Regions from separate parts of the Pectobacterium peruviense genome, predicted to be linked through region 1. Evidence: predicted binding sites of a transcription regulator. Region 1 holds the regulator's gene; each other region holds the start of a gene.
The links. The regulator PurR, encoded in region 1, represses purine synthesis genes. The targets are predictions, from matches to a motif close to CANGCAAACGTTTGCNTG.
Positions count from the first base shown of each region.

Region 2: tusA (sulfurtransferase TusA) is a predicted target of PurR. The motif match lies at 1,800-1,817, and genes of this name have one in related genera.
Region 3: DUT67_RS21825 (NCS2 family protein) is a predicted target of PurR. The motif match lies at 2,562-2,579, and genes of this name have one in related genera.

Region 1 is NZ_CP161826.1:2,006,455-2,010,745, reverse strand. It holds gene DUT67_RS09155 (C40 family peptidase) at 210-1,061, shown strand; gene DUT67_RS09150 (YnhF family membrane protein) at 1,152-1,241, opposite strand; gene purR (HTH-type transcriptional repressor PurR) at 1,632-2,657, shown strand; gene cfa (cyclopropane fatty acyl phospholipid synthase) at 3,088-4,239, shown strand.
Region 2 is NZ_CP161826.1:108,937-113,227, forward strand. It holds gene DUT67_RS00440 (MFS transporter) at 1-77, shown strand, start outside; gene DUT67_RS00445 (DcrB family lipoprotein) at 122-688, opposite strand; gene DUT67_RS00450 (7-cyano-7-deazaguanine/7-aminomethyl-7-deazaguanine transporter) at 989-1,666, opposite strand; gene tusA (sulfurtransferase TusA) at 1,883-2,131, shown strand; gene DUT67_RS00460 (zinc/cadmium/mercury/lead-transporting ATPase) at 2,266-4,291, opposite strand, start outside.
Region 3 is NZ_CP161826.1:4,845,233-4,849,523, reverse strand. It holds gene DUT67_RS21830 (AsmA family protein) at 1-958, opposite strand, end outside; gene DUT67_RS21825 (NCS2 family protein) at 1,116-2,504, opposite strand; gene recG (ATP-dependent DNA helicase RecG) at 2,671-4,291, opposite strand, start outside.

The DNA.
Region 1 (4,291 bases):
ATTTTTTGTAGGGTTATTTTTCTCGTCGCTTTGCGTCGCTGATGAAATCAACGCCAAAAAATGCTGATAAATCAATCGAAAAAACAACTATTAACGTTTTTTCACTATTCTGTATGAATAAAGCGACCGTGCCTACTTTTTTATGACGCCGTTTTCAGGAATACTGTGAGGATTGAGCGAGTTAAGGATTATGTTCGGTCACTTTTATTATGCGCTTATTTATTACTCTTTTTATATTATTTTTCAGTAATCTATGCCTGAACGTCGTTCAGGCTGCGCCGCATACCCCGCATTCGGCACCGAAGAAAAACGTCGTTGAAGAAACGAATAAGAAAAGCCGTCAAACAAAGAGTAATGCTAAATCACCGACGCCGATCAAAAGCAAAAAACCCGAACCTACCGCAGTCAGCACTAAAACCAAACCCCGTAGCGCTAACAAATCGACAGAAAAAAAACCGTCACGGACACAAAGCAGCACGCCCGCGCTAGTAAAGAAAAACCTTAAAAAACTGAAACCTGAAGACGAGAAGCAGACAACTGCACAGGCCAGAGTTAAAACCGGGTTAAAGAAAACCGCACTCAAAGAGAAGGTGGATAAAAACCCGTCTCCCACCGAAAAAGGAATGGCGCTGAGCGCGGCGCATAAAAAACGCTATCAGCATGCCAAAACGACCGCCATGAATAAATTGATGAGCCAAATAGGTAAACCGTACCATTGGGGCGGCTCATCTCCCTTTACCGGATTCGACTGTAGCGGACTGGTTTATTACGCCTATAAAGACGTCGTCAAGATCCAAATCCCGCGTACCGCAAACGAAATGTATCACCTACGTGATGCCGCGCCGATTAAAAAGAGTGAACTAGAAAGTGGCGATTTGGTCTTCTTCCGCATCAATAATCGTGGCGCAGCCGATCACGTTGGGGTTTATCTGGGAGAAGGGAAATTTATCCAGTCGCCGCGTACGGGCTCAGATATTCGCATCAGCAAGCTGAGCGAAGATTATTGGCAGGAGCACTACGTTGGCGCGCGTCGCGTGGTCACGCCACAGACCATTCGTTAAGCAAATTATACCGGTTATACCCTAAATAATTCAGACACGTTTATGCACCACCAACGTGTCTGAATACCAACCAGCGCAGAAGCCGATCGGTTAGTTCAGCACCGCAATAAAGCTAAACGCGATGATCACAGCTAACGAGCCAACGGTTGTCAGTAAAGACATCTTCAGATCTGTATCCATAAACCACTCCTTATTAGCGAACAAGTTTCATCTGAAACTTCATCTAAAAAAAGACACCACCATGTGCAGCAGAACCCGCTTAGACGGTTAAAGCTACAAATAATAGGGTTATTACGATTCTTTCATAATTCTAGCGAAAAATCTCGGACGAATGCATCACTAATAGTATAAATTAGCCCTTTCACTTTCATGATAAATCGGACACAATCCGCTGTTTATGAAAGCGCTGCGTATCAGTCGAAAAACGTCAACCCAGACCCCTTCGGTATAACATTCGGCATTCTCCTTCTGAAATCCTGTTTTTTAGCTTAGAAGAAGAACTTTAAACGTAGGCAAACGATTAACAATATACTTACGTCTGTAACAGGTAAGTTCAGGAGTCATTTTTAGATGGCAACGATTAAAGATGTGGCAAAACGTGCTGGCGTTTCCACCACAACCGTATCGCACGTGATCAATAAAACACGTTTCGTCGCCGAAGAGACTAAGGCAGCCGTCAGGGCGGCAATCAAAGAATTGCACTATTCGCCCAGCGCCGTCGCTCGCAGCCTCAAAGTTAATCACACTAAATCTATTGGTTTGTTGGCCACATCCAGCGAAGCCCCCTACTTTGCCGAGATCATTGAAGCAGTCGAAAACAGCTGTTATGCCAAAGGTTACACGCTGGTGCTGTGTAATTCTCATAACGACATTGGCAAACAGCGCGCTTATCTTTCCATGTTGGCGCAAAAGCGCGTCGACGGCCTGTTGGTGATGTGCGCCGAATACCCGCCGGAGCTATTGGGCATGCTGGAAGATTATCGCAGCATTCCAATGGTCGTCATGGACTGGGGACAGATGCACAGCGATTTTACCGATACGATTATCGATAACGCCTTTGAAGGTGGTTATATGGCGGGTCGCTACCTGATTGAACGCGGTCATCGAGATATCGGCGCGATCCCCGGCATTCAAGAGCGCAACACCGGCAGCGGGCGCTACCTCGGCTTTTTAAAAGCATTGAAGGAAGCCGACATCGCCGTGCGCGACGAATGGGTTGTTCAGGGCGATTTCGAACCGGAATCCGGCTATAAAGCCATGCATCAGATTCTCGCGCAGAAACAGCGACCTACGGCCGTATTCTGTGGTGGCGATATTATGGCGATGGGTGCCATCTGTGCAGCCGACGAACTGGGCCTGCGCGTGCCACAGGATATTTCGGTGATCGGTTATGACAACGTGCGCCATGCGCGCTTCTTTACGCCAGCGCTGACCACCATCCATCAACCGAAAGAACGCCTGGGCCAATCCGCGTTTTCTATGCTGCTGGATCGTATTACCAGTAAGCGAGAAGATGCGCACGTCATTGAAGTACACCCGACGCTGATTGAACGTCGCTCGGTTGCCGATGGTCCATTCCGCGATTATCGCCGTTAATCTCGACGACCAATACAGACGGTTTTTCTATTCCTGCCCGCTTTCCCTCTCTGCTTGCTCCAGCCAATTTTCTTGTATATTGGCTGGAGCAACTCTAAACTGAACCCTGCGTTTCAGTTTCACTGATAAAACCAAAATAGCGATAGCCGCACGTCAGTAAGCAGGTCCGTGCTTTTGCCAATGAGATCCTGTTTACGTGCAAATTTCTTCTTCATTTTTCTCTGGTGACAGCCGATACGTCGGCTGCAGTAAGTGCTGTCCAGGTGTTTTACGATACTTTTACCCCTAAATAATTCGAGTTGCAGGAAGGCGGCAAGAAAAGGAATCCCGATGAGCTTACTCCGGTAAGTGATTCGGGTGACTGAACGCAGCCAACACACATGCAGCTTGAAGTATGACGGGGATACTCGTGAAAAGTTAAGGAGACATGATGGGATTACCTTATGCAGAAAAATGGGATCACGATACCGCGCCTTGGTTCCACATAATGCAAGACACGTTAGCCGCTGCGGATATCGCGATCAACGGTACTCGCCCCTTTGATATCCACGTTACCCATCCCCGCTTTTTTAAACGTGTCTTGCGAGAAGGTTCGTTGGGATTAGGTGAAAGCTATATGGACGGATGGTGGGAGTGCGAACGGCTGGATATGTTCTTCCATCGTGTCCTGCGTGCAGGGCTAGAAAATACACTACCTCGCCGCTTGCACGATCTTACTCGAGTCGCCATTTCCCGCGTCACCAATTTGCAGTCCCGCAGACGTGCTCAGGTTGTCGGCAAAGCACATTACGATTTAGGTAATGATCTCTTTACCCTAATGCTCGATCCCTACATGCAATATTCCTGCGCTTATTGGAAACAGGCGCACACGTTGGAACAAGCGCAGGAAGACAAACTCACCATGATTTGCGAAAAACTCCAGCTAAGATCAGGCATGACGCTGCTGGATATCGGCTGCGGCTGGGGCGGGCTTGCTGAGTTCGCCGCGCGTCGCTACGGTGTCTCCGTTTACGGCATCACCATCTCCAGAGAGCAACAGCGTCTGGCGCAACAGCGCTGTCAGGATCTTGGCGTCACCATTGCGCGACAAGACTACCGCGATCTGAACCAGCAATTCGATAGGATCGTCTCTGTCGGTATGTTTGAACACGTCGGCCCGCGCAACTATGGCGCTTACTTTCGCATGGCAAAACGCAGTCTTAAGCCCGATGGACTGTTCCTGCTGCACACTATCGGCGCCAATAAGACCAACCCGCACATTGATCCCTGGATTCATAAATACATCTTCCCCAACGGCTGTATTCCCTCTATGCAGCACATCGCGCAGGCAAGTGAGCCTTACATGGTAATGGAAGACTGGCACAACTTCGGTGCCGATTACGATCGCACATTACTGGCATGGCATACGCGCTTTCAACAAGGGTGGCCCCAGCTTTCCACACGCTACACCGCCCGTTTTCGTCGGATGTTTAGCTACTATCTGAACGCGTGCGCAGGGGCGTTCAGAGCCAGAGAACTTCAGCTCTGGCAGATCGTATTCAGTATCAATGGGATTGACGGTGGATTACGCGTTTCGCGCTGAGAGAGAAAAGAAAAGAGAAAACCGGATGATGATGTTCATCCGGTTTACAAAA
Region 2 (4,291 bases), 1.9 Mb from region 1:
TGGCGGCGGCGTTGCTGGGGCTATGCGGTCTGGCGCTGACGTGGCGACTGACTCAGCGCCCTGTCATCGAACAATAGTAGCCACCGAAGTGGCTACTGCTACTTTCAGACGATAACGTCGATTATTTCAGCTTCAGCGTGTGGATGATGCCTTCTGCTTCGCTCTGTGCCTGTTGCTGATTGCTGGCTGGCAGCGTGATCTGCAAAGTCAGCAGTTGGTTTTCCACTTTCCCCAACACTACGGATGAATAAGCCTGCTGTCCGCTGCTGGTGATAATGCTGTCGAGCTGTTGCAGCTTCTTGCCGTCAACGTCGATGGTTTTGTTGGTGACAACCTGAAGGTTGGCGTCACGCGTGCGTTGCTGATCTTCCAGACGCTGCGCCAGCACGGTCAGCTCTTCCGTGGTGTTATCGCCCAGAATCACGATGACCGCTTTCTGCCCGTTGTCATTGGCGTAAACGTGCATGTTGTTCGCCTGTGTGCCCACTTTACCGCTTTGGTCACGCATATCGGCTGGCAGAGTAAACGCAACCTTCCCATCCATTAATTCAATGTTCTGGCTCGCGGTGGCTTCTGCGGCAGGTTTATCTTGTGCGCCCGCTTTTGCTGCGTCATCCGTTTTGCCATCACACGCGGCAAGCAGACCGACAAGCAAACCGACACCGAGGTATTTGATTACATTCGACATGGGATCCCTTTCTCTCGTTTTTTAACAGGTAATATTTTTAAACAGGTAATAACAGTATGGCACCCTATTCAGGTAGCAAAAACAAGCATTTTGTTGTTGCAAACCGTTGTTGGAGCCTGCGTTATTTTTACAAAACGATGAGTGTATGCCCTAAATAATTCGAGTGGCGTGAAGGCGGCAACTGCATGAATCCCCAGGAGCTTATATGAGTAAGTGACTGGGGTGAGTAAAGGCAGCCAACGCACAAGCAGCTTGAAGTATGACGGGAAAAAGGCGGTGTGGATCACCGCCCGATAGGCATTAGTGATGGTTGCTGACGGAGTGATAGTCGGCCGCGCCTTTCTGCTCGCTCAGACGTTTGAGCACCATGTTCAGCATGACGCCGTACATCGGCAGGAAGAACGCCAGACTGATCAACAGCTTGAAGGCATAATCCACCATCGCAATTTCGACCCAGTTTGCTGCCATGAAAGCATCGGTACTGCGGTAAAACGCGATGAAGAAAAAGGCCAGCGTGTCGCTGAAATTACCAAACACGGTTGAAACGGCTGGTGCCACCCACCACGCGCGCTTCTGACGCAGTCTATTGAAGACGTGGACATCCAGAATCTGGCCGAGAACATAAGCCATGAAACTGGCGCAGGCTATACGTGCTACGACGATATTCACCTGGCTTAACACCCCGAACGACTGCCACGAGCCCTGATAAAACAGTGACGAAACCAGATAGGAAATCACCAACGCAGGCACCATCACGGTCAGAATGATACGACGCGCCAGCGGCGCACCGAAAACCCGAACCGTCAGGTCAGTCGCCAGAAAAATAAACGGGAAGGTAAACGCGCCCCAGGTGGTATGAAAACCGAAAATCAATACCGGGAGCTGGACCAGATAATTACTCGACGTAATGATCAGGACATGGAACAACGATAGCCAGATCAGCGCCGTAAGCCGCTGTTGGGGAGTAAAACGATACATAATGTGACCTTTTTGGTTATTGGGGTTAGGGAACCCAAGAAATAACGTGCAGATTTATGCTGCAACGCGGCGGCATAATACGCAATTGTTTCGCTAATGCAATGTGTTTTGCCGAGAAAGGATGGTTGTTTTATGCGCAAACGTTGTCGTCGCTTGCGTAGGGGAATCCTCCGCGTAAACTAAGGCAGTTTTTTGATTCCAGCACTGAGAACGTTGATGACCGATCCCTTTACCAACCCAGATAAAACCCTTGATGCTCAGGGGCTGCGCTGCCCTGAGCCTGTTATGATGGTGCGTAAGACAGTACGCCAGATGGAAACCGGGCAAACGCTGCTGATTATTGCCGACGATCCGGCCACCACTCGCGATATTCCCGGTTTTTGCGTGTATATGGAGCATGAGCTTCTGGCGCAAGAGACTGAACAGGTTCCCTATCGGTATCTGCTGCGCAAGGGTCGTCACTGATACTCAGTGCGTTATCCTGCATGCTGTAGTGTGTTATTAGGAGAAACACGGGGATAAGGTTCCCGTAGGGAGGCCTCGCCCCGTGGTTGCTCCGTGTTTCTCGATCCTTCAACCAACAGCCAGCAACGGTAATGTTAGTCCTGTTTTCTCAGCAGCCGTAACGCGTTGGCCGTGACTAACGCCGTTGCGCCGGAATCCGCCAGTACCGCCAGCCACAGTCCGGTAATGCCCAGAATACTGGTGACCAGAAATACCGCTTTCAGCCCCAGCGCGATGGTAATGTTCTGACGAATATTACGCTGCGTCGCCCGCGACAAGCTGATCATGGCTGCCAGCCCAGTCAGGCGGCTGTGGGTTAATGCCGCATCGGCGGTTTCCAATGCCACATCCGTACCGCTTCCCATCGCGATGCCGATAGTTGCGGCTTTCATTGCTGGCGCGTCGTTGATGCCGTCGCCCACCATTGCCACGGGATGCTGTTTACCCAATTCGCTGACCGCTGTGACCTTATCGGCAGGGAGCAGGCTGGCTCGGTAATCGATCCCTAATGTTGCTGCAATAGCCGCTGCTGCGCGGGGATTATCACCTGTGAGCATGACGCCACGAATCCCCAACTGCTGCAAGGCATCCAGCGCTTCACGCGCATCGTGGCGCAGCGTATCGCTCAGCGCCAGCAAACCGAGTAGGGTATCGTCTTCTTGCACGACCACGACGGTTTTCCCTTCGTTTTCCAGCACATCAATTCGTTGCAGCCAGTCGGCGTCAAGCAAACCGGGCGCGACGCGAGTCGGTGCGCTAACCTGAATCCGCTTGCCGCCTATCGTGCCTTCAACGCCGACACCCGCCAGTGCTTTACGGTTTTCTGCCATCGGGAGGAATGTGCTGCTGGATAACGCATGTTGGACGATGGCCTTGGCGAGCGGATGGTGCGAACCCGACTCTACTGCGGCGGTGCGCGTCAGCAGCGCCGTTTCGCTAATGCCTGCGGCAGGTAACACGTTCGTCACCTGCGGCTTGCCTTCCGTCAGCGTACCCGTCTTATCAAATGCGATAGTCTTGATATTGCCAAGCGATTCCAGCGCTGCACCGCCTTTAATCAGTGCCCCCCGACGCGTTGCCGCAGCCAGCCCAGACGTAATTGCCGCAGGCGTTGAGATCACCAGTGCACACGGGCAGCCGATTAACAGCAGCGTCAGGCCGCGATAAATCCACTCTTGCCACGGCTGTGCCAGCAGCAATGGTGGAATCAGAATTACCAACAGCGACAGCAGCATGATGGCTGGCGTGTAATAGCGGCTGAACTTATCGAGGAAGCGTTCTATCGGCGCGCGACGCTCTTCTGCTTCTTCTATCAGTTGCAGAATGCGGTCGATGGCGCTGTTGCCCGGCTGTGAAACCACCCGCAACTGCACGACTCGATCGACACACAGGCTGCCAGCAGCAATTTTTTCACCGGGTGTGCGCTCAACGGGAACCGATTCGCCGGTCAGGGCACTTTCATCAAAGCTGGCATCGCTGTTCAATAGCTCCGCATCGGCAGGGAGTCGTCCACCGGGAGCGACTTCAATGACATCGCCGGGAACCAGACTTGCAACGGGAACGAGGCGTCGCTGACCGTTGCCGATAACCGTTGCGTCTTCAGGAAGCAGCGCCATCAGTGCCGTTACACCACGTCGTGCGCGGTTTGCCGCGTAAGATTCGAGGTGTTCGCCCAGCATAAACAGCAGCAAAATGACGGTGGCTTCGGTGGTGGCGCCAATCAGGAGTGCCCCGATTGAGGCTACGCTCATCAGTGTTTCAATCGCGAAGGGCGTACCTGTGCGAATGAGTTGCACCGTTTTTTTCAGTATCGGAATCAGCCCGACAATCGTGGTTGCGATAAACGCGATCTGCCCGCCACGCTCGCTTAACAGGGAAAGTCCCCAGCTTGCAGCAGCCAGCAAAGTGAAAAGTATTAAGAAACCATATTCATGCACGAAACGACGTACGGTAGACGTGTCGGATGGTGCGATGGGGAGTGCGGTGTCCTGCAAGGTGAAGCCAGCTTGCTGAACGGCATGTTGAACCTGAGGGCGAATATCGGTGTAGGCGTCAACAACCAGTTTTTCGGTGGCGAACAGCACTTTTGCCTGTTCAATTCCGGTGAGATTTTTTACTGCA
Region 3 (4,291 bases), 2.1 Mb from region 1:
CCGGTGACAAATCCAGATTCACGATAGGGTCGATAAGATGCATGTTGCCGTTCACAATATCGGTGGCATTGAATGACAGCGTACCCCCTTCGCTCTCCCAGTCATTCTGCTTAAACGTGACATTTTGCAGTGCGACATCCAGATCGATAAATGCCCATCCTGGCCCTTCAATACGAGCATCAATCAGGTCAAAGCGGTTAACCGTAACAGAAGGAAGCTCGGTGACGGGTTGCCAGAAGGCTTCCGGCGTTCTCTGCGTTTGCAAACGAACATTGCTGAGCCGTAGGCTACCGATCTGCCAGCTACCATCTTCTGCGCGGCTGGCGTTGCCTGTTAGCTGCCCTTGAGCGACATCAGCGCCGAAATTGCTCAGAATCAGCTGGTTGTGGTTGATTTCGCCCTGCACCAATACCTGGCTGGCGGGAATATCGTTGAGTTCGAGTGAACGGGCGCTGAGCTGGAACTGCCCTTGTTTGCCCAGTAGATAACCCGCTTCGGGCTGCCACGGCATCATTCCGCCATTTATCTGCTGACCATTCAGACGCCAATCGCCATCCTTTGCCTGCAGTGCCATTGTACGCAGCTGTAGCACATCGGCTTCGATAGGGAGCGTGGCGGCCTGTGAGGACAGGTTTAGTGTTCCGCCTTCCAGTTCCAGGCTAGCGAAATGGCGTGGCTCGGTAATTTGGCGCGCGCTAAATCCGGCTGAAACCTGCTTTGCCGTGAGCGTCGGTGGCTGGTTTTTTTGGCCAAAACTGACATCGGTGAGTTGGATATGATCGACCGTTGACCAGTCGTGATTAATTTTGCCCAGTGACAACTGGTAGTCGGTATTTTGGTTTACCCAATTACTCACCCAGCCTGCCGCCCAACTGGTTTGCAGTAATACATATACGACCACCAGCGCTAAAAAGGCTAGCAGTAGTAGGGTCAGCAATAATTTCCCGATAAATTTCATCGTGTCAGTCCATGCCAATCGTCAGGGAGAACTGTTCTTATGCCGCAATTTCCCTGAAGGCTCAATAGGTAATGCTGTTACAGACAGTAAAAAGCGAGCGGTGTTGCATCACCGCTCGCTTTTACATGAACTGAACAGGAATTATTGCGTGCTGGCGCTATTTTTCTTCGTGTGGGAAGACCATATTCAGCACGATAGCCGTAATCCCGCCAGCGGCAATACCGGAAGACAGCAATGTTTTAATCCAATCCGGTGCGAATTGCAGAATCAATGGCTGCTGTGATACACCAAGACCGACAGCCAGTGACAGCGCAATAATCATGATAGCGCGACGGTTCAGCGGCTCACGGGACACAATGCGCACTCCGGATGCCGCGATCGTACCAAACATCACGATAGTCGCACCGCCCAGAACAGGCTCTGGAATATGCTGTACAAATCCGCTAACGGCAGGGAATAGCCCCAGAGCGATCAGCATCAGCGAAACTACAAAACCGACATAGCGGCTGGCAACACCGGTAAGCTGGATAACGCCGTTATTCTGGCCGAAGCATGAGTTGGGGAAGGTATTGAACACGGCAGACAGGCACGAGTTCAGGCCATTAGCCAACACGCCGCCTTTTAAGCGTTTCATGTACAGCGGGCCTCTGACTGGCTGCTCTGAAACGTCAGAGGTAGCGGTGATGTCACCGATGGTTTCTAACGACGTCACCATGAAAATCAGCATCAGCGGGATTAACAGGTTCCAATCAAAGCCTAAACCGTAATACAGCGGTGTGGGCACCATGATGATTGTATCGTGTGGCGCAGGCGCGCTTTCCGGCAGCATTCCCATCAACCAGGCACCCAGATAACCCACCGCCATGGCAATTACCAGCGACGCGACGCGAAGGTAGGGATTACGCTGGCGGTTAAGCAGAATGATCACCACTAACACCGCACCCGCTAATAGCAGGTTCTTGGGTGCGCCGAAGGTGTTATTACCCATTGCGGCATAGCCGCCGCCGATAGAGGTCAGGCCGACCTGAATCAACGACAGACCAATGATCATCACCACAATACCGGAAACCAGCGGGGTAATGATACGGCGAGTTAAATGCAGGAAGCGTGAAAGAATGATTTCGGTGAAGGAAGCAACCATCAGCGTACCGAACAGTGCTGCCATCATCGTGGGAACATCTGCTCCACCGTTCTTCAGCGCCAGCCCACCCATAATCAGCGGCGTCACGAAGTTAAAGCTGGTGCCCTGAATAGACAGCAGACCAGAACCGACTGGGCCCCAAGTTTTAATTTGTAGAATAGAGGCCAGACCGGAAGCGAAAAGCGACATGCTGATTATTCGCTGTGTATCCTGAGCGGGTAAACCTAATGCCTGACAGATCAGTAGCGCGGGGGTAATCACCGCAACAAACATGGCAAGCAGATGCTGGCTGGCGGCAAACAGCGTCTGCGGCAGCGGCGGCCTGTCTTCAAGACGATAGATGAGTTCACTGCGCTGAGGTGCGGTAGCGGCTTCGGTTTGGGACGTTTCCGTGGTGGTAGTCATGATGTAAGTTGGCGTTCCTGAAACGACAAAGAGCGCATTTTAATGATCTCTTTGTCGAAAGCAAACGTTTGCTAACTCATCTTTTCGATATGAATTTTGTCTGATGAGTAAGACCTTATTATTTAAAGGGATACTTTTAGTAAAAATGAAGAATACTGTGCCGTGATTAGGCGTTGGTGTAGCGGGCGCGCTCTGGTAGCCAGCGTTCGATGAGCGCAATGGCATGCTCGGGATAGTGCTCATGCAGATGGCGGGCAACGCGCTGCACTTGTGGAATCAGTTCCTGATCGCGCAGGAGATCGGCCACCTTGAACTCGGCATTGCCTGTCTGCCGCGTACCTAATAATTCACCCGGCCCGCGAATCTCCAGATCGCGTTGAGCGATGACAAAGCCATCATTGCTATCGCGTAGAACCTGAAGCCGTTTTTGTGCAGTCTTGCTCATTGGCGTTTTGTAGAGCAGCACGCAGTGAGATGCAATCGCACCACGTCCGACGCGCCCGCGCAATTGGTGCAGCTGTGCCAGACCCAGACGCTCTGGGTTTTCAATGATCATCAGGCTGGCATTCGGTACATCCACACCGACCTCGATGACGGTTGTCGCCACAAGCAGTTGCAGTTCACCCTGTTTGAAGGCCTGCATTACCGCCAGCTTTTCCTGTGCTTTCATGCGACCGTGAACCAATCCAACCTTGAGATTTGGCAAAGCAGCCTTCAGCTCTTCGCTGGTGGCTTCTGCGGCCTGCGCTTCCAAGAGGTCAGATTCTTCAATTAGCGTACAGACCCAGTAAGCTTGCCGACCTTCCTGCTGACAGGCGCTATTTACCCGTTCGATGATGTCGCTGCGGCGTGAATCTGGTATGGCGACGGTGGTGACAGGGGTTCTACCCGGCGGCAGCTCATCAATGACAGAGGTATCGAGATCGGCATAAGCCGTCATCGCTAACGTACGGGGAATGGGTGTCGCGGTCATAATCAGTTGATGGGGATGAAAACCCTGTTCTTCACCTTTCTCCCAGAGCGCCAGTCGTTGATGAACGCCAAAGCGATGCTGTTCATCGATGATGACCAATGCCAGTCCGTTGAATTTCACCTGTTGCTGGAAGATAGCGTGGGTCCCAACAACCATGGAAACCTGACCGCTGGCGATGGCGTCCTGCTGTGCCTGACGCGCTTTTCCTTTTTGTTTGCCAGCCAGCCAGCCGACTTCAAGCCCTAATGGTTCGAACCACTGGCGGAAATTATGGGCGTGCTGTTCGGCCAATAGCTCTGTTGGTGCCATCAGTGCGACCTGTTTACCGCTGGCAATGGCACGTAATGCGGCCAATGCGGCGACCAGCGTTTTCCCTGACCCCACATCGCCTTGTACCAGACGCATCATCGGGAAATCTTTCGCCATATCCGTTTCAATCTCAGCTACGACACGATCTTGCGCCTGCGTGGGTGTGAACGGTAGGGCGGCGAGCAGTTGCTGTTTCAGACTGTCCTTTGTCGGTAGCGGCGACGCTTTATGTCGCTGTTCCCCTGCCCGCACGGCGAGCATACTCAGATTATGCGCCAGCAGTTCTTCCATAATTAGCCGCTGCTGTGCTGGGTGTTTCCCATGCTCAAGCTCGCTGAGTTGCATATCCGGTGGGGGGCGATGTAACGTGCGCAGCGCATCCGGCAGGCTAATGAGCGATCGGCTTAGTGATTCAGGCAGTAACTCATCGATGTGGTTTGCGGCGAGCAGCTCCAGCGCCTGATCGGTAAGTTTGCGGAGTGTCGCCTGGCGAATTCCCTCTGTG